DNA from 2 places in the Cytobacillus sp. Bva_UNVM-123 genome. Region 2 is predicted to be linked to the other one. Evidence: riboswitches for the same ligand, from Rfam matches in the RefSeq annotation. Region 2 holds a riboswitch; the other holds the start of a gene.

Region 1 (16,775 bases), 1.3 Mb from region 2:
GAAAATAATCTGCTTCTGGAACTAGTTTTCTAATTTGCTTTAATTGTTTCGATTTAATATTTTCGAAAGCAGCTGCAATTAACTTACGCAGCTCTTCACTAATAAATGGAGAAATATCGAATTCCATAACATTTAAAGCTAGTTCAACGATATGATCTTCAATTGTACTTTTCTTCAGCCCTCGGATTTGAGCAATTTCTTCGATCTGATACTGTTTTTTTAATAGTGAATACGTTTTTCTTGTCGATTCGGTTAAAGGGGCTGAAGCGACTAGATCCGCAATCAGTAAAAATAATAATGGAAATTCACTTTTCCGCTCATTCAGAAAACTGATCATATAGTGTAGAATGTTTTGAAACTGGATGTCGTATAAATAAAGATCCATATTATGTAAACGAGCGGACTGTTCAGCTGTTAGCCCAATCCTCTGAAATCCTGTTAGTCTTGACACTAAAATCGAAGGATTTAAATCTTGATTTGCTTCAAAACAATGTACGATCTCAAGAAATAATCTTTTACTTAGTTCGTCTCGATTTAGACATGTATGAGATAAATAACCTTTAAGCCAATAATGGTATTCCCTTTTTCTTTGAATAGGTATGTATTTTGTATCTCGATAGCTTAAATGAGAAATAACTTGCACAGCAAGAGTTAACCTCTCCCAAAACAAATTTGCGCTATGATGAAATTTCCATCCATCTAAATATTGCGGCAATAAATTTTCGTTCACAAAAAATTTTACATGCTCATTCCCAGCTTCTGTTAATTGATATTTTTGCTCAAATATTTGGTCAATGAGATTTTCTCTTTCTAATTTTGCAATAAAGCTTTCTAAATCAGAACGGGTGATACTTGGAAATACACCAAAAAGATTTGTTAGTTGAAATAAGTGTGCATCTTGAATCGTCTGTGAAGTTTTTTTTCCATTAAAAAGATGAAGGATGGAAAAAATTGTTCGCTGCTTATCAAGCTTATGTAAACAATATAAAATTAACTGTTCAATAAAAAAGATATTTTTATTGTTCATTCTACTTTCACATCCGAAAATCATTTACCTTCATTTTATCATGAATAAAATAATACAGTTCGAAAAAATCGAACATTTGTCGAAATCGCTCGACGTAGCTATGATAAGCATTCTCAATACTTTTCCTATTGAAAAGTTGACCATTCAGTTTTACAATAGAGGTGAAGAAAGTGTTTTCACTTTCGAATTGCAAGACATTAAGAATATTTTGTTTAATAATTTGGGAGGTTTTTTCATGGCAAAGTATACAATTGTTGACAAGGAAACTTGCATCGCATGTGGGGCGTGCGGCGCATCAGCACCAGACATTTATGATTATGATGACGAAGGCATTGCATTCGTTACTCTAGATGATAACCAAGGTATCGTTGAAATTCCAGATGTATTAATTGATGATATGATGGATGCTTTCGAAGGCTGTCCAACAGATTCCATTAAAGTAGCTGACGGCCCATTTGATGGTGACCCACTTAAATTTGAATAGTTTCATAACATTTACAAATAATACTCCCTATTAGTGGGAGTATTTTATTTTTATTCATCAAAAAAGCAACAGTGCAGGCTGTTGCTTTTTTACTCTCATATATAATTAAACAGCATTACTATTCAAGCTTTGCTTTTTCAACCAAATACTCATTCGTGAGAATATTAACATAAACACGATTGCAATGATAAATCCTTTAATGATATTAAACGGCAAAATTCCAGTCACAATCATCGTGCGCATTTCTGGTGCAGACATTAAAGGCGTATTCAAGAAGAATGTATATGCTGGTAAAATGATAAAGTAATTTAACACACTCATCGTAAACGCCATAATTAGCGTACCGATCACCAATGCAAATGTCATGCCTTTTTTTGATTTCATCTTGCTATAAATAAAATATGTCGGTAATACAAACAGAATACCAGCAACGAAATTAGCAATATGACCAACCGGAACACCAGTCGCACTTCCTGTCATAAAATAATCCAAAATATTTTTAATTAATTCCACTAATATGCCAGCTAATGGGCCAAAAATTAACGCAGCGATTAATGCAGGTATATCGCTAAAGTCAATCATCAAAAATTGTGGAAATGGTGGTATTGGAAAATTCAACAGCATTAAAATATAAGAGATACTGCTCAACATTCCAATTGCCACTAAAGCTTTAATTGAAAGTTTTTTCATGTTATTCCTCTCTCCTTGTTAGGACTATCTCTCCTAAAGAAGAAAGGTTCAGCAGCTATTGCCTCGCAAAAGAAAACCCCCAAGCTTCACACTTGAGGGAGTTTTACAAAGGCTCACTAAATAAACGTTCAATAAACCTGCATTTTTTGAACGTCTGCAGAACCTCCATCTTCTCCCATCCAGACTGTACTGTCGGCTTTGGAATCGCACCAAATCCTGCCTTAGCTATGCACATCCCTAAATTGGAAAGCACAAACGCTTTTTATAGGCTCGCGGGCTTAGAGATTAATTCTCATCACCGCCGGTCGGGAATTTCACCCTGCCCCGAAGATAGACCGTATATAATTTTATACAGCTATTATTATACTAAAGAAATGTAAAAATAGAAAGTGGATTTAACTATTTAACTTTTCCGATAGTTAGTGAGCTCATCTTTAATCTCTTTTTCAATGTCCAAGTCGGCTTGTACCATTTTTCCGCCAAGAAATAATAAACTAACACATGCTCCCATAATACAAGCAATTAATAAACGTCTTATGTAATCTACCATCTTATCCTTCCTCCTAATTTCAACTTACTTTTTGCGCCTACGTCACTTCTGCTTATCATTTCACCCTATGTTCGCCTTCCTTTTTTTAGTACGAAAGATTTGAAAATCTTGATATTTGCTTAGCTCTTTCAATAAATAAGGAGACAAACCGAATGGTTTATCTCCTCTATCATTAGTATGGAAGCTGCTGTTTATTCGCAGCAATCGGAACTTTAATTTCTTCATTTAAATTAAATCTTCCAATCATTTCTATATGAACGTTTTCCAATTTAACTGCACGATAATTAAATTCCTTCGCTGTAAGAAGAATCGCTTCTATTGTATGAACAGTAGACTCATCATTATTTAAATTGGAATCCTCGGAAAATGTCAGTGTTAATAATTGTTTCTCGGGATTTTCGACCGCTTCAAAATTCAATTCAGAGGGAATGGAAGCATATAAATTCGCGACTTCACGATTATATTTCATTTCCTTTAGCGCCTCTGTAATGGAACTGATCTTCTCACCAAACGGAATAATAAATGGCTTTTTGTTTGTTTCATTAGGATAATAAAAATAAAAAGCATGATTTCCTGGCTTCTCATCTACTACAAATTCAGTATGGAAACCATTATGTCCAAAATCAATTCCAGGTTTGCCATCAGTCATTAAAGAAATTTTGTCAATATTATATTCAATCATAGTGTTTGTCAGAATTTTTTTAAAGAAATTTTCATTTGTAAGCGAAACATCATAATCATTAACTGCGGGGACATCAACAGTTAAAATCCGACTATCTTTATCTAACGATAATTGTGCCTTTAATGGATAATATTCACTTAACCCCCATTCTTCTTCTCTTAAATTTTCCATGTTTTCTTCGAAAAGCTCGAACTTTGATTTATTCTCTTGCTTCTCGACAAGAATACTGACAGGGACAATCGCTTCTGCATTTTTATCTGGAATTTCGTAAGTTAATACTTCCATTCCATTCAAATCTTCCTCATAAATAGCAGTTGAGAAATCTTCTGTAGAAATAGATTTATAATTTATTTTATCCTCATTTTCATCAAAATTACTTATATCAAAACTTTCTGCACTTTTTTCTTTTTCAGTGCTTTCAATCGCTACTTCGCTATTATCAGCTTTTTCCTCTTTCATTTGTTCAGACACAGAGCGACTCACTGCGTCCCCCATTGATTTTTCCTCTGATAGCTGCCAATTAAATAGGTTAGGAGCAAGAATGAAAAACAAAAGCAAAGCTGCCGCTGTAGCTGCCGTTGGCATGAGCCATACACGTTGCTTGCGCCGATTTAATTTAATCGTCATATTTTGAAAGATCTCTTCCTTACTACGATTATCATTAATTTTTGGCATCCGACTTAATAAATCCTCAAGCTGTTCATCGCTCCACTTATGCTTCTTCAATATCCATCTCCTCCTTTCCTATATTTTCCTCCATATATTTCTTAAGCACCTTTAATGCTCGATGCTGTGTTGTTTTTACTTTACTCTCTGTCCACTGTAAAGCTTCAGCTGTTTCCACAATGGAAAGCTCATGAATATATCTCATGATAATAACCATTCTTTGGTCCACTGTACACCGATCTAAACATTTATAAATAAGTTGTATTTCTTCATTTTGAACAGCAATTTCCTCAGGGATCGGGCAATCATCTTTTACTTGCCCAGTTGACCAATCAAATTTCTCTAATATTTTTTGTTTCCAGCCTTTTTCTTTTCTGAATGAATCAATTGCTACATTTCGCGCAATCGAAAAAAGCCACGTTTTCTCGCTGCTTTTCCCCTCAAATCGTTCATACGATTTCAGTACTCGAATATAAACTTCTTGAACAAGATCTTCGGCATGCTCTTTGTTTTTTACCATATAAAACAAAAATTGAAAAACATCTTGATGATATTTTCGATATATTTCATCAAAAACGGAGTCCATCGATTCCCCTCCCCGTTCAATAATTATAGTCGTTAATTATTAATTAAAAGTTACATCTTATAATATAGTATTAACTATGTAAAAAAGGAAGGATTTTCTGAAAATCCTTCCTTCACTGTACAAAGTGCGTTAATATCTTTTTTTGAGCAAGAATGTTTCGTGTGAATCAAGAACAATCGGCAGCATTTTCTAAATTATTCAATATTTCGTGGAATAAAGATGGAAAATGTTGTTCCATGACTTATTTTGCTTTGGACGGTAATTCTACCTTTATGTGCATTGATGATATTTTTTGCAATCGCTAAACCTAGGCCTGTCCCAGACCTTCCTCTTGTTCTCGCTTTATCTGCTTTATAAAATCGTTCAAACACAAATGGCAAGTCCTCTTCTGGAATTCCAGAACCTGAATCGATTACGTCAATATATAATCCACGTTCATCACTATATTCCGAAACAGTCACCTTACCAGTATTCGGGGTATGCCTAATAGCATTATCAATTAAGTTCGTTAAAACTTGTTCAATTCCATCTGGATCAAATTTAAGCAACATCATTTGGTCATTTAATTGCAGATTTAATTGAATGTCTTTTTCCTTTGCTAATCCTTGAAACTTACGTACAACCTTTTGAAGAAATGGATTTACGTCTATATCATCTTTTGTTAACTGAATATGACCTGCTTCCATTCGGGCAAGATCAAGCAATTCATTAACGAGTCGACCCATTCTTAGTGATTCATCGTAAATAACACTCGCCATTTCTTTCTTTTCCTCATCGGTTCCGGCAATATCATCAACAATTGCTTCACTATACCCTTGCATCATCGCAATCGGAGTCCTCAATTCGTGTGAGACATTTGCAATAAAATCTTGTCTTAACTTGTCAAGCTTCCGTTCCTCCGTCATATCTCGAATGACAGCAACTGCACCACGAATATGAGTGTTATTATAAAGTGGACTAACGATCATCACCCAAAATCTACCTTGAATTGAAATTTCACCCACTTGTTCCTTTTCAGTATTGACCGCTTTTTCAAAGAGCTCCATTACTTTCGTAGGCACAGCAGAAGGGTTTTTGTTTTCCTCGTCTTGTTCATAATACCAATTTTGTAAAAACTGCTCTGCAGGAGGATTGGTTATTAAGATTGTCCCATCTTTACTAAATGTAATAACACCATCAGCCATTCCACTTAAAATACTAGCAAGCTGCTCCTTTTCTTGACTGAGTGCATTAATATTGAACTTTAACTGTTTCCCCATTTGATTAAACGCTAAAGCTAACTCTCCAATTTCATCTTGGGAGGTTAACGGAATCTTCGTATCGAATTTCCCCCGAGCCACCTCAAATGCTGCCTCTCTCATTTTGCGCAAAGGTGCAGTAATTCGAGTGGATAAGAAAAAGGCAAAAAACGTCGTTAATATGATGGCAACACCAGCGGCAAGAAAGATGAATTTCGTCGTAGTGCGAGTTGTTTCCTGAATAACTTCTAATGATTGATAAATATAAACAGCACCGTCTTTACTACTCGTTTCTTCTAACGGAACACCAATAATTAATATTTTAGACTCATTATTTTTGAGTTGAATATTGCTAGAAACAGATGAAATCTTCTGAACCGTTTTATTTTCGGTAAAAACTTTTTTAAGATCCCCATCTTCAAGAATAAAAGAAAGTGGCAATTGAAATGCATGATTTTGATTCGGTGAATAGTATATTTCATCTGGACCATTAATAATGACTACATTTGTTACATCATCAACTAATTCCCAAGAAATTTCCAAACCAATTTCACGCTCATGCTCATTAAAAATACGAGCAATTTTCTGTCCTGAATTGGTTAGCCCCTTTTCTAATTCCTTCACATGGTAGTTCTCAAAAAACTCCAAAAGCAAGATCGTTAAAATAAACAATACGAAGGAAACAAGTAAAAGTATCGTAACCGAAAGCTTACCAACTACACTCCGCCAAAACATCACTCATTTATTACCTCGAATTTGTAACCTACACCCCATACTGTCACAATCATTTTTGCTGCTTGCTCAGAAACTTTATTCAGTTTTTCACGTAAGCGCTTAACATGTGTGTCAACAGTTCTCAAATCCCCGAAAAATTCATAGTGCCATACTTCTTTTAGCAGTTGTTCCCGATCAAATACTTTATCTGGTGATTTTGCTAAAAAGTAAAGTAATTCATATTCTTTTGGAGTGAGGCTCACTTCTTTTCCATCAGCTGTTACTCGATGGGCATCATGATCAATCGTTAAATGCGGAAAGACGATAATATCTTTTGTTGCTGATTCAGTTTGAATATAAGTCGTATTTGAAGAACGTCTTAGCAACGCTTTAACACGGAGCACAACCTCTCTTGGACTAAATGGCTTAACGATATAGTCATCCGTACCAACTTCAAAGCCTTGTACCCTATTAACCTCTTCCCCCTTAGCTGTTAACATGATAACAGGTGTTGCTTTCTTTTCCCTTAATTCTCTACATACTTCAATACCATCTTTTCCAGGCATCATAAGATCAAGAAGAATGATATCATAATCATTAGCAACTGCTTTTGATAATGCCGTATTCCCGTCCTCTGCTTCATCAATTATGTAGTCTTCCCTCTCCAAATACATCTTTAATAAACGTCGAATTCTTTCTTCATCATCAACTACTAAAATTCTAACGTCCTTTTCCATAGCATAAATCCCCCCTGAGTTAATAGAGGCTGTTCAATTAATTGAACACCTAATGAGACAAATGTTTTTGCAAAGTTCTGTCTTGCTTTATTATACCGTTTTTTTGTTCTAAACAATGAAAAAAATGTCGTTTTCTTTAAAAATAGCCTTCACCAATGTGAAGTGAAGGCTATTTTTTACATTCTTTGCGTATGTTTCATTATCCTGCGTATGAGTGTAAGCCAGCAATAACAAGGTTCACAGCAACTAAGTTAAACATTATAATAACAAAGCCAAGTACAGCTAACCATGCTGATTTTTCCCCATGCCATCCTTTTGATAATCTCAAATGAAGGAAGGCAGCATAGAAGAGGAACGTAATAAGCGCCCATACTTCTTTCGGATCCCAGCCCCAAAACCTCGTCCAAGCAATTTGTGCCCAAATCATCGCAAATATTAAAGCTCCTAATGTAAACACCGGAAAGCCAATTAAGACAGAACGATAACCAATTTCATCTACGAGATCAAGATTAATATTTTTTACGAGCGGTTTTAAGGCAGCTCCGATTCGTTTTCTTAATATTAATCTAAGTAATAAATACAATGCCGTACCTACTAACAATGACCAAATATTAGTGTTTAATTTTTTTGCATTAATTAAAGCAGGCATATCAACAAGCGGTTGAAATTTCCCTTCCGTTAATAGTTCACCTTTATGTGGACCTGTTATTGCAGGAAGATTGTATTCAATTTTCGCAGGCTGATCATTTTTATCTATCCAGTTAAATTCAGCTTTATAATCCATCATTGAAAATGTTGTAGAAATTAGAACAAAACCAAGTGTACATACTAATCCAAACATAATTGCTTCTAAACCAAATGTCTTTAAACTAAATTTTGATTGATCAATAACTTTGACTAAATAAATTAATCCTGCAATAAAACTAATCGCTAATATCGCTTGTCCGACTGCTGCTGTTGTAACATGAATATGTAGCCAGTCACTTTGTAGAGCCGGAATTAATGGCGAAATCTCGCGTGGAAACATACTTGCATAGGCAATCATTAAGATTGCAACAGGCAATGTAAACGCACCAAGCATAGGTGTTTTATACATAAAGTAAATAATGATAAATGCCCCGACGAGTGACATTCCAAAGAAAGTCGTAAATTCAAACATATTACTTACTGGCGCATGACCTGCAGCGATCCAGCGTGTAATGAAGTAGCCCAGTTGAGAGATAAAACCAATAATAGTTATAAAGATCGCTAACTTTCCCCATTTATTTTGGCCTTTCTCTTTTTCTTTTGCTTTTTTGTCTTTAATGGCACCAGCAAAAAGGACTGTTGCAACTAAATATAGAAAAAATGATGCATATAATAAATTCCCGCTTATGCTTACCATTCATGGTCCCCCTTTTGTCTAGCTCAAATTAACTTTTCTCATCTAGTGATTGCTCACTACTAGTTATTTCTTTTTGTACTTGGTCTTCCGGTTCATTTATGCCAGTACCATCCAAAATGCTTTCAATTTCTCTTTTTAACCCATGCCAGTTTTTATTCGTATGACCCGCAACCCAAACTTCATCATTGACGCGACGAATCCAAATACGTCTATGATTCCAATAAGAACCTTGTGCAACACCAATCATGAAAATAATACCACCCAATATGATGATCCCTAATGTTAGATCTTTACGGACAGTTAATCCAGACACATTTTTTGTTTCTATTCCAGTGAATGCCATTTTATATTCATTATCCCCAAATGGTTCAATTGTTTGTCTAATGGCAACAAAGCTAATTTCACCATCTGGTTTATCAGGTGTTAACATTTTAAATACAAATGCTGGGTTATTAGGTATTCTTGATTTCGTAATCGGCTCCCCATCCTCAGCAAATTCAAAATCAGGAAAATAACTAACAACTTCAACAGAATATCCATTTCCAAGATCATATCGATCTTTCGGATCGAATAAATCTATCGTTATACTTCCGAATTCAGCGTTTGACTTTTTGTTAGCAAGAGTAAATGACATTTTGTTTAACTCGTCTAACTTATATTCCACTTGATAAATAGCAAAGCTACCAAATTTTAAAGGGTCGTTAACGCGAATCTCCTTATCCTTTAACTTTTCAAGTTCAGGCGTTTCACCAGCAATCGTTTCTCCTGACTTTTTGTATAGGGTAACATTTGACTGGAAATTTTTAGCAACCATCCCGACTTTATCGAGAGCCTCACTAAATACTTCTTTGTCTTTCTCTTTATCATACACTTCAAGGATGAATTGATTATTTTTTAAATAATATTCCCCTTGTGTATCTGGAATCACTTTCGTTTCTCCTTCACGGAGCCAAAGCACTTTATCAATATACATTCCTGGAACAAATCGAAGCATACCACCAATCAAGAATATGATTAATCCGATATGGTTTACATATGGACCCCATCTAGAAAAGCGGCCTTTTTCAGCAAGGATATTTCCATCCTCTTCACGAATATGATATCTTTTTGTTTTCAAATTCTCTTTCACTTGAGAATAGGAGACATCTAAGCTTTCAACCTTTGTTGCACCAAAAAGTCTCTGTCTCTTTAAAAACCCTTCATGCCTTGTAACTCGCTGTGCTTTTAAAGCACGATAGAGAGGTACGACGCGATCAAGACTACATATAACAAGGGAAACACCGATTGAAGCAATTAGAACTAAATACCACCATGAACTATATAAATTATGAAATCCAAGCTCGTAATATACTTTTCCAAACCATCCGTATTGTTCCTTATAATACTCAGAAGCCTGCACAACAGGAGGAATATACATTTCTTGCGGCAATAACGTTCCTAAAGCAGATGCGATGAGTGTAATAACAATTAGCCAAACTCCAACTTTAACAGACGAGAAAAAATTCCAAATCTTATCAACAATCGTTTTGTTATACGTTTGAGAACGTCGAGCGCTTCCCTCATATCGCATATCAACGAGTGCTTTCTCTTTTTCCTGCTCCTCAAGAATCTTTCCACACGCTTCACAAAGTATCGTTCCAAGCGGATTCACATGTCCGCATTCACATTTTACGTCCTTCATTTTTACAAACCCCTTATATCTTATGGTTTAACCATTTCCATAAGATCTTTAATCATTTCTTCTGTTAACTGGCCCGTATGGTATTTCACTACCTTCCCTTCTTTATCAATCATAAATGTTGCCGGAAGTGCTCCAATTCCATAGGCAGCCTGCACTTGTCCATCCTTATCAATGACTACTGGAAAAGAAAGATTATGCCGTTCAATAAATTTATTCACTGAAAGCTCTGACTCACTCACATTAACAGCTAATGTTTGTACACCCTTATCCTTAAATTGCTTATATTGATTATCCATATAAGGCATTTCTCTTTCACATGGTTTACAATATGTACCCCAAAAATTCAAAAACACACCTTGCCCCTTATAATCGGAGAGTTTGTGCTTTTCTCCGTTCATATCTACTAATACGAAATCAGGAGCAATTTCCCCCATTGTAACTTTTTTTACGTCTTCTTTCGTAAAATTTGCATATAAAGTATAAGCAACCGCAGAACCGAGTAGAATCAAGATAATCGTTCTTGTTAGTAAGCGCTTTTTTTTCATATAAATCCCCCCCAAAAAATGCGGCATTTTCGTAATAAATGTGATCGTTCAACTCAGAAAACTATGCAGTTTGAAATTAATTATATCACTTATCACCATATTGATAATGTTTATAATATGAAGGAAGTATGACTTTTCTATGAAATTTATTAGAAAAACTTAGTGTTCGCCAAGTCCTTTCGGCGAATGCCTTAGCTTTTCTTATGCGGTGTTATAAGCAATATTTTATTTGAATGTAATTTTACTTAGCACGTTAATAAACTTAAACTTTCCGACTAGCCAAAAAAACGATAAAGAAAATATTATCGCTTCTTAAGTGCCAGTGCACGCAATTGTTTAACTTCATGAATCGTTAATTCCCGTGCTTCTCCCACCTTTAAACTTTGAAGAGTTAAGAAGCCATACCTTTCTCGTTTTAACTTCACTACAGGGTGACCGATCGCATCAAACATTCTTCTTACTTGACGGTTACGTCCTTCATGAATCGTAAGTTCAACGATAGCTGTTTGCTTTTTTTTGTCCAAAGAAAGAAGTTTCGATTTTGCAGGTGCGGTCTTTCCATCTTCTAAGCGAATCCCTCTTTCCAGATTTTTCAATTCTTCTCGAGAAGGAATCCCTTTTACTTTCGCTACATAAACTTTTTCAACTTCACTTTTCGGATGCATAAGAAGATTAGCAAATTCCCCATCATTCGTTAAAATTAAAATACCTGATGTATCAAAATCTAAACGGCCAACTGGATAAATTCGCTCCTCAATACTTTGAAAATAGTCCGTTACTACTTTTCTACCTTTATCATCTGCGACACTCGATATAACGCCTCTTGGCTTATAAAGGAGGTAATAAACATGCTTCTCTCTTTCAACAGGAATTCCATTTACTTCAACACGATCAGACGGTGAAACTTTTATCCCTAATTCCTTCACAATCTCTCCGTTTACTTTAACATGCCCTTCTAAAATCAACTGTTCTGCCTTCCTACGGGATGCAAATCCAGCATGGGCAATTACCTTTTGTAATCTTTCCATATGTGTCACCTCAACTAAAGTACAAATACTTATAAAAAATTATACCTTTTTCTTTCCTTTTGAATTATGACACAAATCATACCTTTTTCAAAGTAGACTTAATTTGATTGAGAAAAAATAAAAAGATACCCAATTAAGGTATCTTAACAAAATCAATCATTTAACTACCGAAAACAAGTGTTACAACAACAATTGCTGCAATAATTCCAACTAAGTCAGCCAAAAGACCAACCTTCAAAGCATCTCCCATTTTTCGTATGCCTACCGCACCGAAATAAACAGTCAGTACGTAGAAAGTTGTGTCAGTACTCCCTTGCAGCACCGATGCCAGACGTCCAACAAAAGAATCTGGCCCATGAACAGCGATAAGATCACTCGTCATTCCAAGTGCAGCTGTCCCTGAAATTGGGCGGATAAGCGCTAGTGGAAATATATCTGCTGGAACGCCAATCGCTTCTAGCACCGGTTTAAGAAATTGCATAAAATATTCTAATGCACCAGAAGCACGAAAAACAGAGATGGCAACCAGCATTCCGACTAAAAATGGAATGATTGAAACAGCAATTTTTATTCCTTCTTTACCACCATCAACAAACTTTTCATAAGTAGGAACTTTTTTAATTGTACCATATACTAATATAACTGCGATAAGAACTGGTATAAACCATAGAGAGATAATTGATATTACTTCCATCCGACCTCATCACCTTTTAGTTCTTCGATAATAATAATACCGATCAATTAAGATGGCGCCCAGTGCGGAACAGATAGATGCAATTAATGTCGGGCCGACAATTTCAGTAGGGGATAATGAATCATAATTCATTCGAATTGCAATAACGGTTGTTGGAATGAGCGTTATACTTGATGTATTAATTGCAAGAAAGGTTATCATTGAACGACTGGCTTCATTTTTACCACCATTTAAGTTTTTTAATTCTTCCATCGCTTTAATTCCAAGTGGGGTTGCAGCATTTCCTAGCCCGAACATATTCGCAATCATATTGGACAAAATATAGCCCATTGCTGGATGCTCATTTGGCACTTCCGGAAACAATCTTTTGACGATCGGCCTAAAAAAAAGTGATAGTTTATTTAGCAGTCCAGCTTCCTCTGCGATTCGCATGATTCCGAGCCAGAATACAAGGATACTAATTAATCCGATACATAAAGTAACAGCTTCACTTGCTCCTTTAAATACTGCCTCATTTACTTCAGCCATTGTTCCATTTAACATGGCAAAGATTACGCCAATAACTGTAAGTAAAACCCAAATAATATTAACCATTTTGTTTCACACCAATGATAGAAGTAAAAAGACTTCGGAATCGCTCAAAAAATGATTCCTTTTCTGTGTTTCCTACTTGCTTATAATAGACTGGGATTTTTGTGATGGGCTCATTATCAAAATAAACGATTGCTTTACCCACAATATTCGGAATAACCTTCCCATCTTTCCAATCTTTTCGAGGTTTTTTTAACTGATATTCAATCCGGAATAGTTCTCTTTCTTCATCGTAAACAGGGTAATTAAATCCGTGGGTTACATACACCTTTTGTTTGTAAAATGGATCCTTCACATCTTTAATGGTACCCTTCGATAGAATTTCAGCAAAATGATATGTACGATAGCCCATTTCATACATTTGAATATGATCATTCCAATCGTTTGAAGCATTTAAGGTTACAGCTATTAAATCCATTTCCCCCTTTGTTGCCGTTGTTACTAAAGTTCGTTTTGCTCGCTTTGTAAATCCTGTTTTTCCACCCGTACAATATTCATACATTTCTAAAAGCCTATTTTTATTTTTCCATTCCCGCTCCCAGCTTTCAGTTGGATGTGGGGTTCGATGAATTTTCGTACTGGAAATTTTCTTATATTCGTCATTATTCATCGCATAGCGCGTAAGCAAAGCCATATCATAAGCTGTTGAATAATGATTTTCATGATCGTCAAGTCCATGAGGATTCGCAAAATGAGTGTTAACCATGCCAATTTCTTCAGCTTTCTTATTCATTAAATACACAAATCCATCCAAGCTTCCACCTACATGTTCCGCAATAGCCACAGCCGCATCATTTCCAGAACGAAGCATTAATCCATAGACTAAATCCTCCAGTTTAATTTTTTCTCCTGGAATTAAATAAGCTGAGGAGCCTTCCGCTCTCACTGCGTTTTCACTAACTTTAACGATTTCTTCCATTTGTCCAGACTCAATGGCTATTATAGCAGTCATAATTTTCGTTATGCTTGCAATTCTGCTTCGTACATGCGCATCCTTTTCAAATAAAACACGTCCCGAACTTTGCTCCATTAAAATTGCACTTCTTGCACTAACAGAGACAGAGGCAGCCGTACGCTCTGGGAAAAGTGCAATTAATATTGTTGTCATAACAAAAGCTATTAGTAGCTTATTCTTTTTTTTCATTGCATTAACCCCGTCTCCCATCGACTATCTTCCAGCCGCTTCTGCTTTTCTTTTGTCTAGCATTAGCGGCTAGGGGCTCGAGGTCTTAAGCCAATCTGTCATGAAGGTTAAAGTACAACCTTCATGACAGCTCGTCTTAAGCTTGTCGCCCCTGAGCAAGCCGCTTCTGCTTTTCTTTTTACAAGTTTATGCTGGACAAGTATGGTTATGACAAAAAAAGGTGAAAAACAAAGTTGTTTTCCACCTTAATGCTAAATGAACTTAATATGGCTTCCACTTTAGCTCAGACGCCTTCATAAAGCGTTCTTGCACATTATGCCAGTTCACGATATTCCACCATTTATCTACATAATCGCTGCGGTTGTTTTTATATTGGAGATAATAGGCATGCTCCCAAACATCTAATACTAACAGCGGAATTGTATCCCATTGTGTTAAATTCATATGCATTTCAGTTTGCAATATTTCAAGATGACGTGAACGCGGGGACCAAACTAACACTGCCCAGCCAACACCTTCTACTTGTTTAGCAGCTTCTGAGAAATGCTTCTTAAAAGCTTCAAAACTGCCAAAGTACTTTTCAATTTCAATTAATAACGCCCCAGATGGTTTTCCCCCTCCCTTTGGGCTCATATTATTCCAAAAAATCGTATGAAGATAATGACCAGACCCATGGAAAGCTAGTTCACGCGACCAATGTTTAACGAGTGAAAAATCACCTGCTTGCCTTGCTTGTTTCAACATTTTCTCCGCTTTATTCAAGCCATCCACATATGATTTGTGATGCTTATCATGATGTAGTCTCATAATTTCTTCAGAAATATACGGTTCCAATGCATTGTATGCATATGGCAATGGGGGAAGTGAATGTTGACCAGCAGCTACATTTGGGGAATGTATATGAATACTTCCAATATGCTGCCTTTCCAAAAAATATTTCTCCATTTCAGTATGAAGCTCTTCAACTTGATTTTGAATATTGATTAGTTCTTCATCATTTAAAGGGCTATTAATCCCTTCCATAATGGCTGAGAATCGATTCATCCTTTTCCAAAGTTCATCCTCTCTATCAATATTTTCCGACTCTAAAAACTCTTTAAGTTGCTTGTTCCATGTAAAGACACTTTGAATATATTCTTCGAAATTACTCATTTTTTCTTTCCCTCCTCCTCTTCAGTCCCTTTTTATCCTATGAGTGATTGGTTGGCCAAATTGCACAAGAAACGTGTAGGAAAAAGAAAAAGAAAAATAAGTCTAACTCATTTAAGAATTAGACTTCTTTCAACTTTGTTATTTCCTTTTATGTACCTCTTGAGCCATTACTGTGGCTGAACAATAAATTCCAATGGTGAACGAAGATGGTAGCTCTTTTTGTTTTCCAATTCCTCAAATATGGTAGGAATTTTAGAAAAATCAACGTCTTGAAAATAGGATGCAAACTCTGTTTGAGAATTAATATAAATACGTTTGCGATGACGAAGACCTGGATTTTTCAATAAACAAACAAGTGCTACTATATCTTTAAAATCAACTTCTCTTGTACCAGCTTTAAATAATGGATTCGTCTCAAATGGTGTAAACTCTGGAAAGAATTCATCGAAGTAACGAACATACAAAACATGTAATGTTTTTTCTTGTCCATCTTCTTCAAACGTAATTTCACTCCGATTGAAAAAATCTTCGGACGTATTCGATTTTTCCTTTTCAAGTTCATATCCTTGGCATTCTTTAATAAACAAATAAATCCCTCCCAAATCTATTGTTCAACTATCATATTAGCACAAATAAGCAACTTGAAATATATTAAAGCTCGATTGTATCCTGAAACTTGTTGAAGAATAAATCTGCTTCCTCTTGAATAAATTCATTATCGACGTTTTCTGGGAGAGGAGGAAGCTCTTCTATTTTTTTCAAGCCAAAATAATCAAGAAATTCCTTTGTCGTTCCATATAAATAGGCTCGACCCGCCCCTTCTGCTCTGCCAACTTCTTTAATCAAAGCTTTGGCGGCAAGTGTTTGCAAAGGACGTTCTGTCTTAACTCCCCTTATTTCTTCAATTTCCATTCTTGTTATTGGCTGTTTATAGGCAATAATGGCTAATGTTTCAAGAGCTGCCTGTGAAAGTGTTGTATTTCCTGGAGAAATGACAAGCTTTTTCAAGTAGGCAGCATTTTCTTTTTTCGTCGCTAGCTGATATGTGCCGGCAAGCTCGACAATGACAATACCTCGTGTTGAATTGTCCTGATAATCTTCGATAAGTTCTTTTACAATTGTCTCCGTCTGAACTTCATCCAACTCGAGAACGAGTGAAATTTGTTTTAAAGTAAGACCTTC
Region 2 (16,775 bases):
TTGCATCAGTTCCTCATACAGATATGATAAGATTTAAAAATGACGATAGAGGTCCTATGTATATAACGGAGTATGGTGATCCAATGGATAAAGAGCTATTTGATTACATGCTTTCCTATTCACCATACCACAATATAAAACCAGCCAAGTATCCAGCAATATATTTACAAACAGGTGAATTTGACAATAATGTCCCTCCTTATCATGCGAAAAAATTTGCTGCAAAAATGCAGGAGTTGAATCAGAGTGAGAATCCAATCCTTCTTCGCGTTATTGCGGAGGGTTCCCATGATAGAGGGAAGGGGGAGGAAATGTTTAAGACATTTGCTGAGATGCAGACATTTATAGCAACGGCACTTAAACTCTAGATATTCTTATGATGTCCAATACAGCTAGCCCAACGTTATCATTAAATAAAGTTGGGCTAGTTTTTTTGTTAAACGAAAAAGATAAAGGATTGGTAGAGACCAATCCTTTAATAAGGGGGGATAATAATCAAATCAATTCTTATCCTTTGCCTGCAATGCAAGCTTGACGGCAAAGTACACTACAAATCCTATAACGACAAGGTTTATTAGCCATCCAAAAAGACCATAACCCATCATTCCAAATCCAGGTACTCCCATCATCTCGTTTCACCTCATGGTTAGAATTTATTCATCATACCTTGTGGGCTACCATTTTCCATAATCCCGCCTTCTCCATGGCATGCCTGGTACATATCTTGTAGCTCTTTGTCGTTGAAGTTCGGATGCATTTTCTGCATATACGGCTTCATTTCTTCAAAGTTCAAAAATCCATTCCCAGTTCCTTGTGCAAATGCATAAGTTCCTGCTCCTAAAATAAATGTTGTGCTTAAAATTCCGATAGCTAATTTTTTCATTCTATTTCCTCTCCCTTCTTGGTTCTAGAATAAACTGAATAAATGGAGATATGATGGAGAACTTATGTGGAAGTTATGGAGATTGATTTATTAATTTCTAAAAGTGATAAACTACGAATTGAGGTGATAATAGTGATTAAGATCCTTTTAGTCGATGATGAGCCGATGATTACAGAAATTCTTCAAGCTTATTTCAATAAAGCAGGATACAGTGTGATAATAGCTGAGAACGGAATAGAAGCATTGAGAAAAGCAAGGAATGACAACCCAGATCTTATTGTACTTGACTTGATGCTTCCGGATATTTCTGGTCAAGAAGTCTGTAGCCTAATTAGGAAAGATAATGATGTACCGATCATTATGTTAACAGCAAGGTCTGCTGAGGAAGATAGAATCAATGGGATTTTAATAGGGGCAGATGATTATGTAATAAAACCCTTTAGTCCGAGAGAAGTAGTTGTGAGAGCACAAGCCATTTTAAGGAGAGTTAATAAGGATGGAACTACCAAGCACATGGCTTTTAATAATGGCAAGCTTGTTCTAGATTTTTTTAAGAAAGAAGTAAAGGTTGATGGAAATATTATTGCGTTAACACCTATTGAATATAAGCTTCTTACGAATTTCGTTCATTATCCTGGTCGTGTGTATAGTCGTGCGGATTTACTTGCAAAAGTACAGGAAGATGGAACTTTTTTTGAAGGGTATGAACGAAATATTGATACTCATATAAAAAACTTAAGGAAAAAGATTGAAGATGATACAAGACATCCTAATTTTATTTTAACAGTATTTGGTATGGGATATAAATTCGGAGGAAAAATGGATGTTTAAGACATTGCGCTTTAGAATTCTTTTTTACATTCTCTTAGTTTCATTAAGTGGAATCGTCTTTGTAAGCCTATCGATTCAATGGGGTTTTGAATCTAGTTTTGTGAATTATCTCAATCAGGATCGAGAAAAAAAGATTAATCGCATTAAACAAGAAATAGTGGCTGAATATAAAAAGACTGGGGAATTCAAGAATAATCAGATTTTTAACTATATGCATGAACAGGCTATGATAGAGAAATTATTTTATAAGGTGTTTGATATTGAAGGGGGGTTACAGGTTGATTCTACATCAATGATTAACATGATGGAACAAATGGGGATGCAGCCTAGCAATCAAGATAAAAAGTTACATTCTACTTTATATCCAATAATGATCGATAATAAAAAAATTGGAACGATCGAAGCTTTTTATCCACTAGGAATGGTTGATGAAGAATTTGTTTTTTTAGAAACAATCAAGCGTTATATTATTGTAGCAGTGGGATTAACAATTGTTCTCTCATTGTTGTTTAGTATTTTATTTTCTAAAAAGCTTACTTCAGGGTTTAATCGTCTTTCGCAAGCAGTTAAAGAAATTCAGAATCATAATTTGAACGTACGAGTACCAGTGGAAAATCTATCGGAAGAGATGAAATTACTCGGAACATCTTTTAATAATTTAGCTGAATCTCTATCTAGAGAAGAGTTATTAAGAAAACAATTTACAGGAGATCTTGCACATGAGCTTAGGACACCTCTAGCAACCTTAAGAAGTCAAATTGAAGCCTATCAGGATGGAGTTTGGGAACCCACTCAAAAAAGACTTCAACAAAGTCATGATGAATTGATGAGATTGGTCAGGCTTGTGAACGAATTAGAGAAACTTTTGTCTGCTGAAAATCCTCAAATACAATTACATAAAACTGAAATTGAGACGGGAAAAATACTTGCTTTAATCGAAAATCAATTTAAGCCATCTTTCAACAAAAGAGGTGTAAAATTAAATATTAAAAAGACAGATAAAGAGTATTATTTATGTGCAGATCATGATCGATTAATTCAAATTTTAACGAATATCATTCAAAATGCATTAAATTATACTCCTTCAGGAAAAAGTGTAACGGTTTCAATTAAAGAAATGGAGCATTATGTCGGGTTTATTATTAAAGACGAGGGTATCGGCATAGCGAAAGAGGACCTACCATTTATCTTTCATCGTTTTTACCGTGGTGACAAATCAAGAGCACGTAAAACAGGGGGAATAGGAATCGGGCTGTCTATTGTAAAAGCCTTAGTTGATGCTCACGATGCTATTATAAAAATTGATAGTACTCAGAATGCTGGGACAACAGTTTCAATTCTTTTTCAAAAAGGAACAAATATATAGTTAGTTTTGGGGAGCTGTCCTCGCAGGTCTTTTTCTGACCTGCGAGGGACAGCTCCTTTTTATTTGCCGTAGCAAACCTAATTCTATATGACAATTTGATATAATCTGCACCTTATCTTTATCTCTAGCAATTACACTGTTTTTCAGGTGGAGGAGAGAACGTATGACTCGATCGAAAGAAGAGAATGGAATGCTCACGAAAGCTGTCCGATACCGGATGGCAAGCTCTATTCTGGCCGGAATTAAGAAAGCTCTAAAAATTAAATGAAAGAGAGAAACATGATCATGAAGAAAATAGTTACGACATTACTGCTTGGGGGTATGACACTTGCCTTGGCAGCATGCGGAAATGAATCCGCAAGTTCGAACCCGCAGCAACCTAACCCCCAAGCCGAAGAACAGGCAACCGAATCAAAAGGCTCAGCGGAAACTGCTTATCAAGCACTTTTCCGGACTAGCGTATTTTTTGGAGATTCCATTACAGAGGGTTTATCCTTTCATGATGTACTTGAAGAGGAGAATGTTCTGGCCGGCGCAGGAAAAACGGCGGAATTTGCACTGGAAGATATTGATGAGTTGATCAAGCGGGACCCGGAACATATCTTTATCCAATTGGGTTCAGATGACATTTTGTGGCCTGTGGATAATCCCAAAGACTATTCTATGAAAAACTATGAGAAGCTGATCGGTACGATCAAGGAAAAACTTCCGCAAGCAAAAATTACACTTTTAACGGTCACTCCAGTGACGGTGGAAGCGGAAAAGCTGGAACCGAGATACAAAAATATCAATGATTATAACCAAGGCTTAAAAGAGCAATCGGAGAAGAAAAATATTGGATTTGTTGATTTGTCCCCGATATTTTCAAACGGCTCAGATGATCTGTACGACTCGGACGGAATTCATTTTAAACCGGAGTTTTACAAAAGAATGCTGGATTTGCTGAAAGAGCAAGTGGAATAGGAGACAAATGGAACAGCCATTTGGGGGTGTAAATATTGGTCTTTAGCAGTTTACTATTTCTGTTCTTCTTTCTACCAATTACCGTTCTAATCTATTACATATCTCCAATGAATTTTCGGAATGCTATCCTGCTTGTCGTCAGCCTGATCTTTTATGCATGGGGTGAGCCGCTATACATTTTCATCATGATATTTTCCACTGTCTTCGATTATATCAACGGGCTGCTGATCGATAAGTATAGACATCGAAAGTTGATTGTTAGATCAATCTTTATCGGTTCGATGGCCGGTAGTCTGGGCATTCTCGGATTTTTCAAATATGCCAATTTTGTGGTGGACAATATTAATCAGGTGTTTCAACTAAATATCCAAGTGGCCGATCTGCCACTACCAGTGGGTATATCCTTTTATACGTTTCAAACGATGTCTTATGTCATTGACGTCTACTTGGATAAAGTACCAGTGCAAAAGAATATCATCTCTTTTGGGGCATACGTAGCCATGTTCCCACAGCTTGTTGCCGGTCCCATTGTTAAATACGGCTACATCGCGGGGCAGCTTGTTTCCCGTAAGGTGTCGCTGGACCGTTTTGGTGAAGGTGCAGAGCTGTTCATCAGAGGACTTGCCAAAAAAGTGCTGCTAGCCAACAATATTGGATTATTGTGGGCAAGTGTTAAAGCGACACAGATTGAGGAATTGAGCGTACTATCCGCCTGGCTCGGCATTATCGCATTTACATTGCAAATCTATTTTGATTTCAGCGGTTATTCTGATATGGCTCGCGGGCTAGGCAAAATGTTCGGGTTTGATTTCATGGAAAACTTTCGTTATCCCTATATCTCCAAAAGTGTAACAGAATTTTGGCGTAGATGGCATATTTCGCTCGGCAGCTGGTTTCGGGAATACGTTTATATACCGTTTGGCGGCAATAGGTCAGGGCTCATGAAGCAGCTCCGGAACTTATTGGTTGTCTGGTTTTTAACGGGCTTATGGCATGGGGCCAGCTGGAATTTTATCGTGTGGGGCTTGTATTTTGGTTTCTTTGTGATGATTGAGAAACTATTTCTCTTGCAAAGTCTTGGACGCAGACCCGCTTTTGTCGGCCATGTTTACACCCTTATGGTCGTTATAATCGGCTGGGTTTTGTTTGAAGTGGAGAATCTGACTTCTGCTTGGCGTTTCATCAGTGTGATGTTTGGTTTTGGCGGGAATGGTTTTGCGGATCAGCAGGCGCTCTATGATTTGTCTACGAATATTGTATTGTTTTTTGTATTAGCCATCTGTGCAACTCCGCTTCCGGGAAAGATGTTATCTTGCATGAAGGAAAAATGGAGAATTGCCGGCGTGATAACTATTCCACTTGTTTATTTACTATTCATGTTCCTATCGACGGCATATTTAGTCAATGAAACATACAATCCGTTTTTATACTTTCGATTTTAAAAGGGGACAGCCATGGAAAATTACAAAAAAATCATAAAAAAATCGCTGGCCTTACTACTGCTTCTATTTATAAGCGTAGTCGCAGTTTTTAATCTTTCGTCGACGGATCGTTCATTTTCCGAGTCGGAAAACCGGATACTGGAGCAGTTGCCGCCATTCTCGCTGAAAGCATTGCTGTCAGGAGATTTCACTGTTGATTTCGAAAAATATGTGTCCGACCAATTTATTTTCAGAGACTTTTGGATCGGAGCAAAAAACGATACGGACCGACTTATGGGGAAAAAGGAGAGTAATGGAATTTACCTGGGGAATAACGGGTATCTGATTCAGGAATTTAATCCCCCAACGAAAGAGGATTTGAAGGAAAAGATTGATGCCATTCATGCATTTAACCAAGCCACACCTGAATTACAAAAATACATGATGCTTGTGCCAACGGCAGCAGCTCTATATAAAGACAAGCTCCCGAAATATGCTATCATCGGCGATCAAGAAACATATCTGAAAAAAGTACAGCAAATGCTGCAACCCAATATTCGTTTTATTGATGTTTTTCCAAGTTTATATGCTGAGAGCAATCAACCTATATTTTATAAGACCGATCATCATTGGACGACCCAAGGCGCTTATGTTGCTTACCTTGAGCTTTGCAGACAAATGGGGCTGACACCGCAGACTGAGGAAGAGTTTAATATTAAGCAAGTAGCCGCTGAATTTTACGGCTCACTATATTCAAAAAGCGGTTTCAAACATGTACGGCCCGATCGTATGAAGCTGTATTTGCCAAAGGATCAAAAGAAATATACCGTAACATATGTTGATGAAGGGAAGACAACGGATTCATTGTATGAGATGGAGCAGCTACAAAGGAAGGATAAATATGCGGTGTTTCTTAACGGTAACCATGCGCTTATCCAAATTAAGACGGCTAATACGTCAGGGAGAAAACTGCTGGTTGTCAAAGATTCGTACGCAAACAGCCTCATTCCTTTCTTATTAAATCATTTTAGCGAAATTAATGTAGTAGACCTTCGGTATTATGAGGAAGATTTGGTGACGTTCGTGAATGAACACGGTATTCAGGATATGCTATTGCTTTATAATGCGAATACGTTTTTTGAGGACCCATTTATAAAAAATTTAACGGAGTGATCAAATGAAAAAACACTGGAAAGGGAAGAGCAGTTTTTACCCGCTTCTGTTTGCATTAGTTATCGTGATTGGCGTTTTGTCCGGTTGCTCGGGCAAGGATGTCAAGATACCAGCTCAATTGTCGGCCATCGAAATCGGAAAAAGTATCGAACAGGGAGTGAGTCTAAAGGAAATGAAAAAGGGGGATCTGAATAAGCTTCAGAAAATGTATAAGATGGATGCAGTCGACGTGGATGATTTTATTCTTTATACGTCTGCATCAAATGTAAAGGCTGACGAATTGGCCGTTATCAAGCTAAAGGATGAGAGTCAGGCAGAAAGTGTCAAAGAGAATATTGAGCAACGAATCGAAGCACAGAAAATGAAATTCAAGGACTATCGCCCAGATGAATATTTTCTTGTCGAAAATCATGTGTTAAAAACGAAGGGGCCATTTGTCTTCTTCGCGGTTTCTAAAGAGGCCGATTCAATGGAACGTGCGTTTGATGGTGCATTTTAACGAAGCATAATCTACTAATTTCTATAAATCTATAATGCTTGTAGTAATTTATTTAATCTGCTATTCTTTTTATAATTCAATAGGATTTCCTTCGGGGTCGGGTGCAATTCCCAACCGGCGGTGATGAGGTATGTGTACCTCTTAGTCCGTGACCCGGGTTCATGAATATGAAAACGGTGGATTTGGTGAAATTCCAAAGCCGACAGTAAAAGTCTGGATGGGAGAAGGAATATAAATTGTTCAAAAATGCTCATTTGGACATTTATTTGTGCTGCCTATTTCTCCCTTACTACTATTAGTAAGGGATTTTTTGTTTCAATGGAGAATCTATAAAGAAAGGGGCTACCTTATTTTAGATGAACGATTGTGAATATATGAACTTAGCCATTTCATTAGCGCGCGCTACTATGGGCCAAACAAGCCCGAACCCAAGCGTTGGTGCTGTGTTAGTGAAGGATGGGAGATTAGTTGGGACAGGTGCCCATTTTAAAGCAGGTACTCCCCATGCAGAAGTTCATGCTATTAGAGCTGCTACAGGCATTGCCAAGGATGCCATTATGTATGTCACACTTGAGCCCTGTAGCCACCATGGGAAAACACCTCCTTGTGCTGACCTTATATTAGAGACAGGCATTAAAAAGGTTTTCGTAGCAACTCTAGACCCAAATCCTCTTGTTGCAGGCAAAGGCATTGAAAAGCTTAGAAATGCAGGAATTGAGGTCGATGTTGGCCTATGTAGAGAAGAAGCTCTGCAGGTCAACGAAAAGTTTTTTCACTTTATTCAAACAAAAACTCCATTTGTTACCATAAAAGCAGGCATTTCATTAGATGGAAAAACAGCAGCTAAATCAGGTGATAGTAAGTGGATTACCTCACCTGAATCACGACAAGATGTGCATAATCTTCGTCATGAGCATGACGGAATATTAGTAGGAATCAACACAATCTTACAAGATAATCCCCTTTTAACCACCAGAAGACCCCAAGGTGGAAAAAATCCCATTCGAATTGTTTTAGACACGGAATTAAAGATTCCAATTTCTTCAAATGTTATTCAAGATCGCTCTACTAAGACAATCATTTTTACAGGAGATCAGTTCAATATTAATCGAAAAAAAGAACTTGAGAGCCTCGGTGTAACCGTTATTTCACAAGGGAGATCTACTATTTCCGTAAAGGAAGTTTTAGATACTTTAGGCGAACATAAGATAATGTCCGTATTAGTAGAGGGAGGTTCAGAAATCCACGCTTCATTTATTGAAGAAGATGCTTTTCAGCAAATTATAACGTATATTGCTCCAAAAATAATTGGTGGCAGGAATGCTATTCCTTTTATTGGTGGAGTTGGCACCGATCTCGTGAAGTTAGGGAAAAAACTTCATTTTTCAGCGGTGGAACAGTTGGGTCCAGATATTAAAATCACTGCAAAGCCTCTTAAAGAGGGAGGAGACTAATCTTGTTTACCGGAATAATTGAAGAGTTAGGGACGATTCAAAAAATACAATCTCAAGGGAGTACCATGGTCCTAACCATTCAAGGAAAGAAAGTTCTAGATGATTTAAAACTTGGAGACAGCATCGCCGTAAACGGTGTCTGTTTAACCGTAACAGAATACAACCATACTTCCTTTCTTGTTGATCTTATGCCTGAAACATTTCACAGTACATCATTGTCAGGGCTGCAGCAGGGCTCACAAGTTAATCTAGAACGAGCTATGAGTTCAAATGGCCGTTTTGGAGGACACTTTGTTTCTGGACATGTCGATGCTGTCGGACAAATTGTCAAAAGAGAATTAAAGGAAAATGCCATCTATTTTGACATTACTTTTCCTAGAGAATTCAACCATCTAATCTTGTATAAAGGGTCTATTGCCCTTGATGGAACATCATTAACGATATTCGGGATAAACAATGATCAAGTAACAGTGTCCATCATCCCACATACAACGAAAGAAAGTGTTCTTGGTAAAAAGAAGATAGGGGATAAGGTTAATATCGAGTTTGACATGATTGGAAAATACCTCTACTCCTTTCTTGATAAAAATAGACGGCAAAAGCAAGACGGCAGTATTTCTACGGATTTTCTAAAAGAGAATGGATTTATCGCAGATTAACGTGCTGTAAGACCCCACTTTAAGAAGAAGAGGGAACCTAAATTCTAAGAGGGGGATCTAACAGCCCGTAAATGCCCGATTAGTTCAACTAACAATCAGTGGGAGATGGAGGCCTTTAGAGGGACCAATAAGGCGAAGCGTTACTTGCACTTCCTGTGCTTCGGAAAAACCCCCACTGATTGAGTTTCACTTTATGTAGTCAGTCAAATTCATAATGATTCACTGTGAGATAAGAAAGTAAAAGACATCATTATGAAATGAAAGGGGTAACAGGCCTATGTTCCATAAAATAGAGGATGCACTGGAAGACTTAAAAGCAGGAAAGGTCATCATTGTTTGTGATGATGAGGATCGTGAAAATGAAGGAGATTTTGTAGGTCTGGGGGAATTTGCGACTCCAGAAATGATTAATTTCATGGCTAAGGAAGGTAGAGGACTGATTTGTGTTCCTATTGCAGAGTCAATAGCTGAAAGACTAGAACTTGAACCAATGGTGGAGGTCAACACAGACAGTCATGAAACAGCCTTTACAGTTAGTATTGACCATGTTGGAACAACAACAGGAATTAGTGCATTTGAACGAGCTTTGACTGTTCAAAAAATATTTGATGAAGACTCTCTTCCAAGTGATTTTAAAAGACCAGGACATATTTTTCCCCTTGTAGCAAAAGAAGGTGGTGTTCTACGCCGGAAAGGACATACGGAAGCAGCGATTGATTTGGCTAGACTAGCTGATTCAAAATTGACAGGTGTAATTTGTGAAATTATGAATGATGATGGAACGATGGCACGTATAGATGATTTAAAAAAGGTTGCAGAAAAAATCAATTTGAAAATGATTACGATTAAAGATCTTATTGAGTATCGGTTAGAGTACGATTCGCTAGTTAAGAGGGAAGTAGAAATCCAGCTCCCTACTGAATTTGGGGACTTTAGGGCAATCGGGTTTACTACTAGGAATGATGGCAAGGAGCATATAGCTCTTGTAAAAGGTGAGATTAATGAAGATGAGCCCATTCTTTTAAGAGTACATTCAGAATGTTTAACTGGAGATGTGTTTGGTTCTAATCGCTGTGATTGTGGTCCTCAGCTTCATGCCGCCCTTGCTCAAATTGAAGAGGAAGGACAGGGGATCTTGCTTTATATGAGACAAGAAGGAAGAGGAATTGGTTTGATAAATAAATTAAAAGCATACAAGCTCCAAGAAGAAGGTTATGATACCGTCGAAGCTAATCATAAGCTAGGATTTAAGGCAGATTTACGCGACTATAGTATTGGTGCCCAAATATTACGAAATCTTGGTGTTAGAAAGATGCGTTTATTAACAAATAATCCTCGAAAAATAGCCGGCCTTGCTGATTATGGCTTAGAGGTAGTTGAGCGAGTGCCCATTCAAATGACAACGAAAAAGGAAAATGAACATTATCTTAAAACAAAACAAGAAAAGCTTGGACATTTACTAACATTTTAATAGGAGTGGATGATGATGAAAAAAGTGCTTGAGGGGAATTTAATTGGTACAGGGTTGAAAATTGGAATTGTAGTTTCTCGTTTTAATGAGTTTATAACGAATAAATTACTTAGTGGAGCAGAGGATGCACTTAAAAGACATGGTGTCAACGAAGAGGATATTACAGTAATGTGGGTTCCTGGCGCTTTTGAAATTCCTCTTGCAGCGAAGAAATTAGCCGACCAAGGCGAGTTTAACTCAATAATTACACTAGGAACAGTAATTAGAGGCGCTACTCCTCACTTTGAATATGTTAGCAGTGAAGTGGCAAAAGGTGTGGCAAATTCAGGAATGCAAAGTGGAATACCGATCATCTTTGGTGTGCTAACAACAGACACAATTGAACAGGCGATAGAACGTGCAGGTACAAAAGCTGGAAATAAAGGTTACGAAGCTGCTGTAGGAGCTATTGAAATGGGTAATCTTTACAAAAACTTTAAGTAAACTTTTTTTGTTGCTGGGTTAACCTAGATAGTTCACTAGAAAACTAAAATTATCAAACTTAATAATCGAATAATAGGTGTTTTTTAACAACTAAATGGCATCATCAAAACCACCGGTCTAACCGGTGGTTTTCTCATCCCTATATAAGGGCATGAATTAGCCACATCTCAAGCTGCTTTGAATGATCTGCCAACCGCGGATTGTTTTTCAGGCTTCCCCTAAAGGGGACTATAAATTCATTCATACTTAATTGCTTACCTGCTATGTCCTCTTGAAGTAGATTTCTTAACTGTTTTGAGCTTGCATGAGTTCATATATCTTACGAGCGGTATTGACATTTCTTACCGTAACTTGTTTGTATACCTTTGATCCAATGATCTTTGACATTCCGCTTTTAGTTACATTTTCCTTTTCAACAGACCATAGAATCGCTCCAGGGACATATTTCACCGTGTCAATATTTGGTTTGATGACCAAATTCAATAGCACGGATTCATTATCAATTTCATCCCACAAAAACAGGACATCACTTTTCATGTCTTTGTCATTTTTCCATGTATCAGGAATAGCGTTAATAATTCCTCTAATATCATCGAAACTACGAACGACTACTTTAATTAGCAATCCAAAATCATTATGTATCGCTTCTTCCAAAATACATGATAGTTCAGTTTTTGAAGTGCCTTTGTATGAAAAAATAATATTACCTGTATTGATGTATGTTACCACATCATTCATTCCGACTCGTTCAAACGTTTGTTTAAGCAACTTCATGTCAATTTTATTTTTTCCACCTACATTAATCCCACGAAGAAGAGCGATATAAACCATAACTAACTATCCTCCTATCGATTTTTTACTTATTAATCCATTATATCTTATACTATACCAGCTGTACTATCCTGCTCCTGAAAGGAGATGATAGAGTTTTCGTATTTCTTAGATACTGATCAGAAATCAGTTTTTATAAATTGGGCCAAAACCCCTTCTCAAAATCGGTCAATCAGTATACTGTTTTATAAAACAATTAACCGATTTGGTCAATGAGGTAGAACATGAATAAACATTTTTTTGGACTTCCAGATCGAAAACAACGAAAAATTCTGAATTCGGGGTATAAGGTATTTTCAAGCAACACATATAAAAAAGCTTCGATGCAACTGATAGCTGATGAAGCAGGGATATCCAAATCTCTTTTGTTTCATTATTTTCACAATAAGCAAACTTTGTATGAATTTCTGTTTTTATCAGCAATTAGAATACTTCAAGACCAAGAAAATACCAAGATCTATACTAATGGGCAAGACTTTTTTGATTTGCTAGAATATGAACTTAATCTACGATTAAAGTTGATAGAGAGGTTTCCTTTTAAATACCGATTTTTGATGAGGGTTTATGATGAAAATAGCCTAATAAATAATAAAGAAGTAAATCGCATAATTTCAGAAAGTATAAAAAGAAGAAAAATGGAAGTGTTAAATTGTGTCGACAAGTCTAAGTTTCGTCATGAGGACGACTTAGAGATTCTCTATGAAATCATTATTGATTTATCAAACGGCTTTTATTTTCGAGTCTTTGATAATGGAAAGATGGAAAAAGAAGGAGCTTTAAATGAATTCCGTTTGTATTTAAAAAACTTAAAACACAATTATTATAGGAAGGAGAAGTAAATGTTTGAAAAAAATATACAATCCTCTAAAGGAACAGTCTATTACTGGACGAATGAAATGGTTACCCCACAGAAATTTGCTATTGTCTTTTGTCATGGATTAACAGCAGACCACACCCTTTTTGATAAACAAGTTGTCCATCTATCTGCTGAATATAAGTTGATAGCTTGGGATTATCCTTTACATGGAAAATCTAGACCCTATGAAGATTTTTCCTTCGCAAATGTAAATGAAGAGCTGTTAACTATACTCGAACAAGAAAATATAGAAAAAATAGTATTAGTAGGGCAGTCAGCAGGAGGTTATATTGCTCAGTCTTTTATTCATGAATATAAAGATAAAGTAATAGGTTTTGTAGGCATCGGCACAACGCCTTTTGGTAAAAGTTATTATAAGAAGTCGGAACTGTTTTGGATTAAACACTATTCTGCCATTGCCAAATTGTATCCCTATAGTTATTACTGTAAAGCAGGTGCTAAAGCTATTACGGTAACGGATGAAGCAAGGACAAGTATGTACAAAACATTAGTTAGTTTGGGCAAAAAAGATATGTTGAAGGCGGTTAGTGCGATTTATGGTGAGTTTTTGAAGATCGAAGATGAAGTTCAATTCAATTGTCCAATTCTGATTACTTATGGAGAATATGACAATACAGGTTATGTTAAAAAGTACTGTAATAGCTGGACAGAAAAGACAGGGTATTCATTGAAGGTTATTTCCAATGCTTCTCATAATGCAAATTATGATAACTATGAGGAATTTAATAAACTACTAATTTCTTTTGTTCAATCAATTATATAAAAAGGAGGTTATTTTAAGGAGATTTATCCTCTTTAATTGCCTTTTTCTATGAATTAGCGAAGTATATTTTCATTTTATAAAAATTGATTTAAAGAGAGACCGTCAGGAGAGACGGTCTCTCTAGTTATATAGGCTCCTGTTGTGGATGTATCATTTCCCTCTTATATGAATGCTCTTTTTCTAATTGTTATCTCTGCTATAAATAGATTAAGAATCCAACATAACCAGACTGCTATCGTATAGGCATTTCCATAGGAAAAATTCATTGCGTTATGAGCAATGGCTACAATTATATAAATAGTCATATTTGCAAAGGAAAGAAAGAAACTTCGAATAATCCATTTTCTGTGTAGGATTATTTTTTGTCTCTTGATATACCAATAACCAAGGATAGTTGTTCCAAGCCATAATGTATTTAAAATTAGGAACCCCAATGTACTTGGCCATCCCCCTGTTGCGGAGAAAGAGACATAGACTCCGGGAATGAAGTTTAAAATAATAGACAAGACATATAGTTGGCCGTTCCATCGGTGAAACTGGATAGATTTAATGCGAATTCTTTTTATCACCCCTAATGGGCCAGTGAGTAGCGAAATAATAGCCAGCAAAATATGAATACGAATCATTAATATCCAGAGGGATTTATCTGTCAGAATTAGAGCCTTTTTAGATATAAATTTTTCAAAAGTAGGATCAACCATAAAATTCTTAGAAAATGTATGAAATACCCACAGGATTGGGATGATTAAAATGGCAATTCGAATGAATTTTTTCATTAGCTCTTCCTCCATTGATGCTTAGGAAAAAAGACTGCGGTTAGTCATAATAAAGACAGCGGCAATTATGAATAAAAAGGTAATCCAGCTATATAATCTTAACTTTGATATATTTTCTACTAATTTCTTCTCAGGGTGTTCTGAAATAATAATCCTTTTTAGGTTTATATGCATCATTCCTATCGTGCCGCCAATCAGGACAAGCAGTACGATTGCAATACCTACCCATAGGATTGAAGGATAGGATGAATAAACAAAGAACATCCACCCTCCTGAAATCATCAAAAGCATTAATGCATAATGACCTGAACGCATAAAGCTCAAGAACGTTTTAAGTACTGTCTTTAATTCATTGCCCGTACGAGAAAAAATGATATAAATGATAAAAGGTAAGGAAAGGAAACTTCCCAAAAATAAAGCACTAACAACATGAAGAAATATAAGGAATGAATATATAGTCATCTATTTCCTTTTATGAAATACGATGTCCAATTAATTTAGATGGGGGAAGCATACCAGCCTTTGCTTCACCATGCATTTGGTTTCCATCTATAGAAACGATAAATTTTAAGTTAAGACTTATTGGCTTAGTCACTTTCATCGACCACTTTAATTGATTTCCTTCAAGTAAAGGGTTGTCTAAAGGGACAATATCTTCTCCTTGCATGGCAGTTCCTACTATTTGACCATCTTTAGAAGATAAATCAATTAATACGGAAATCTTTCCTATAGGAGTGGAAATGGTAGTATCCCATTTTCCCTGAAAATTCCTTATTTCATTAGATTGAGCAGTGGTATGTTGTTTTGTCGCTTCAATTAAATTTTTATGTTTGCTTTTTTTAGGTGCATGTCCCTCAGCCTTCCAAATTGTCCCTCTTCGTTCGTACTCAAATAATTGCTCAACAGCGTGTGCTATTTGGGGACCTAACTCTCGTTCAACTAAGTAAAGGGCAACATCTAATCCCGATGTAACACCCCCCCAGTGATGAGATTACCATCATCCACAACGCGTGCGTTAACTGGAATAGCATTTGTGGCACTTAAAAGATCTATGCCCATATGATGTGTAACGGCATGCCTGTCTTTTAGTAAACCAGCCATTGCTAATATGAGAGAACCTCCGCACACTGTGGAGAGTAAAATATCAGGTTTCTTAATGGCTTCATTTAGTAAATTGCTTAATTCTGTTTCAGTTGCTTGTTGTAATTTTACTGGTATCGAATCTGGTTCATTATCATGAACAGAACCAGATGCTCCGGGAATCAGAATGATTCCTTTGCAGTTTAAATCAAGTTTACCACTTGCTTGAACTTGTAATTGATTTACGCCGCTTGTCACCATCCGCTGACCTTCAGCAGATACAAGCTTAACTGTTACTTTTTCGTTTGAGTACATCGAAGCAGCAGTAAATACCTCATAAGGAGCAATAGCGTCTAATAAATCAAAGCCATCAAACAATACAATTTGTATATTCATATATATTTCCTTCATGTCAAAATTGGAATGGATCGAATTAAACAGTCTGATTTTTTAAATTAAGTGTTATTTATTTTGTTTCGTAATTTCTTTTGCCTGTTGATTGTCAGTCTTATATCGTTGTTTAATCTCAAATATTCGAACTGCTACAAAACTAAATAGTGTTAGGCAAAACAAAACACCGAATGGAAAGAATGAGAAACTGTGATTTTCAACCCCCATTTGTATAACCTCCTTTATATTAGATTGACTGTGAAGCGATTGATAGCATTCTAGCGGTAGTGGATATTTTCAATTCGTTTCACATTAAGAGAATAATCAATGAATATCTCAAACAAAGATAAAAAAAAGTCACAAAATCATAACAATCCGTCACAAAACGAGTGACTATGCTTTTTCCTTATCAAAAAAATGATAAACTAAAAATTAATTTCAATTGACAGGTTATGACTAGGAAGAGGCAACTCAGGAAAGGTGGATATTTGTGAAGGAATTACAAACCATACTAGTCGTAGATGATGACAAAAGTATTGCAGAACTATTGAGGGATTTCTTAGAAAATGACGGTTTTCATGTAAAAATCGCTAATGATGCCAATCAGGCACTAACAGTCCTAGAGAAAGATCCAATTCATTGCATGGTCCTTGACATTATGATGCCGGGACAAAACGGCTTCGAGTTATGTCGACGTATTCGGGAAGAAAGCAACATACCTATCCTTTTTCTAAGTGCTCGCAGTGATGATGTTGACAAAATTCGCGGTCTGGCACTTGGAGGAGATGACTATATAGTTAAAACCGCTTCGCCAGGTGAGATTGTTGCTAGAGTGAAAGCTGTATTACGACGCTC

What was found. Region 2 has a riboswitch for FMN ahead of ribD (bifunctional diaminohydroxyphosphoribosylaminopyrimidine deaminase/5-amino-6-(5-phosphoribosylamino)uracil reductase RibD). Riboswitches for the same ligand answer to the same signal wherever they lie in the genome.
Region 1: linked by a shared signal. The riboswitch ahead of KDN24_RS16270 (ECF transporter S component) and the one ahead of ribD (bifunctional diaminohydroxyphosphoribosylaminopyrimidine deaminase/5-amino-6-(5-phosphoribosylamino)uracil reductase RibD) in region 2 are both predicted to bind FMN.

What each region holds. Positions count from the first base shown of each region.
Region 1 covers NZ_CM177772.1:3,161,420-3,178,194, forward strand. The annotation lists gene KDN24_RS16260 (YpbB family protein) at 1-1,027, opposite strand, end outside; gene KDN24_RS16265 (ferredoxin) at 1,263-1,511, shown strand; gene KDN24_RS16270 (ECF transporter S component) at 1,617-2,201, opposite strand; FMN riboswitch at 2,365-2,537, opposite strand; gene KDN24_RS16275 (hypothetical protein) at 2,605-2,751, opposite strand; gene KDN24_RS16280 (RsiX family anti-sigma factor) at 2,924-4,159, opposite strand; gene sigX (RNA polymerase sigma factor SigX) at 4,146-4,685, opposite strand; gene KDN24_RS16290 (ATP-binding protein) at 4,880-6,661, opposite strand; gene KDN24_RS16295 (response regulator) at 6,658-7,374, opposite strand; gene ccsB (c-type cytochrome biogenesis protein CcsB) at 7,574-8,758, opposite strand; gene resB (cytochrome c biogenesis protein ResB) at 8,787-10,439, opposite strand; gene KDN24_RS16310 (thiol-disulfide oxidoreductase ResA) at 10,460-10,984, opposite strand; gene rluB (23S rRNA pseudouridine(2605) synthase RluB) at 11,287-12,012, opposite strand; gene KDN24_RS16320 (spore maturation protein) at 12,173-12,706, opposite strand; gene KDN24_RS16325 (nucleoside recognition domain-containing protein) at 12,716-13,300, opposite strand; gene KDN24_RS16330 (D-alanyl-D-alanine carboxypeptidase family protein) at 13,293-14,441, opposite strand; gene KDN24_RS16335 (superoxide dismutase) at 14,703-15,593, opposite strand; gene KDN24_RS16340 (hypothetical protein) at 15,761-16,180, opposite strand; gene scpB (SMC-Scp complex subunit ScpB) at 16,245-16,775, opposite strand, start outside.
Region 2 covers NZ_CM177772.1:4,450,325-4,467,099, reverse strand. The annotation lists gene KDN24_RS22980 (prolyl oligopeptidase family serine peptidase) at 1-368, shown strand, start outside; gene KDN24_RS22975 (hypothetical protein) at 501-629, opposite strand; gene KDN24_RS22970 (PLC family EF-hand domain-containing protein) at 647-883, opposite strand; gene KDN24_RS22965 (response regulator transcription factor) at 1,016-1,714, shown strand; gene KDN24_RS22960 (ATP-binding protein) at 1,707-3,080, shown strand; gene KDN24_RS22955 (GDSL-type esterase/lipase family protein) at 3,360-4,043, shown strand; gene KDN24_RS22950 (MBOAT family O-acyltransferase) at 4,079-5,485, shown strand; gene KDN24_RS22945 (DHHW family protein) at 5,498-6,637, shown strand; gene KDN24_RS22940 (DUF4358 domain-containing protein) at 6,642-7,136, shown strand; FMN riboswitch at 7,220-7,369, shown strand; gene ribD (bifunctional diaminohydroxyphosphoribosylaminopyrimidine deaminase/5-amino-6-(5-phosphoribosylamino)uracil reductase RibD) at 7,493-8,590, shown strand; gene ribE (riboflavin synthase) at 8,593-9,249, shown strand; gene KDN24_RS22925 (bifunctional 3,4-dihydroxy-2-butanone-4-phosphate synthase/GTP cyclohydrolase II) at 9,527-10,720, shown strand; gene ribH (6,7-dimethyl-8-ribityllumazine synthase) at 10,736-11,203, shown strand; gene KDN24_RS22915 (DUF1697 domain-containing protein) at 11,489-12,034, opposite strand; gene KDN24_RS22910 (TetR/AcrR family transcriptional regulator) at 12,259-12,873, shown strand; gene KDN24_RS22905 (alpha/beta fold hydrolase) at 12,874-13,674, shown strand; gene KDN24_RS22900 (DUF2306 domain-containing protein) at 13,836-14,450, opposite strand; gene KDN24_RS22895 (hypothetical protein) at 14,472-14,714, opposite strand; partial or broken gene KDN24_RS22890 (DJ-1/PfpI family protein) at 14,923-15,926, opposite strand; gene KDN24_RS22885 (hypothetical protein) at 15,993-16,148, opposite strand; gene KDN24_RS22880 (response regulator transcription factor) at 16,411-16,775, shown strand, end outside.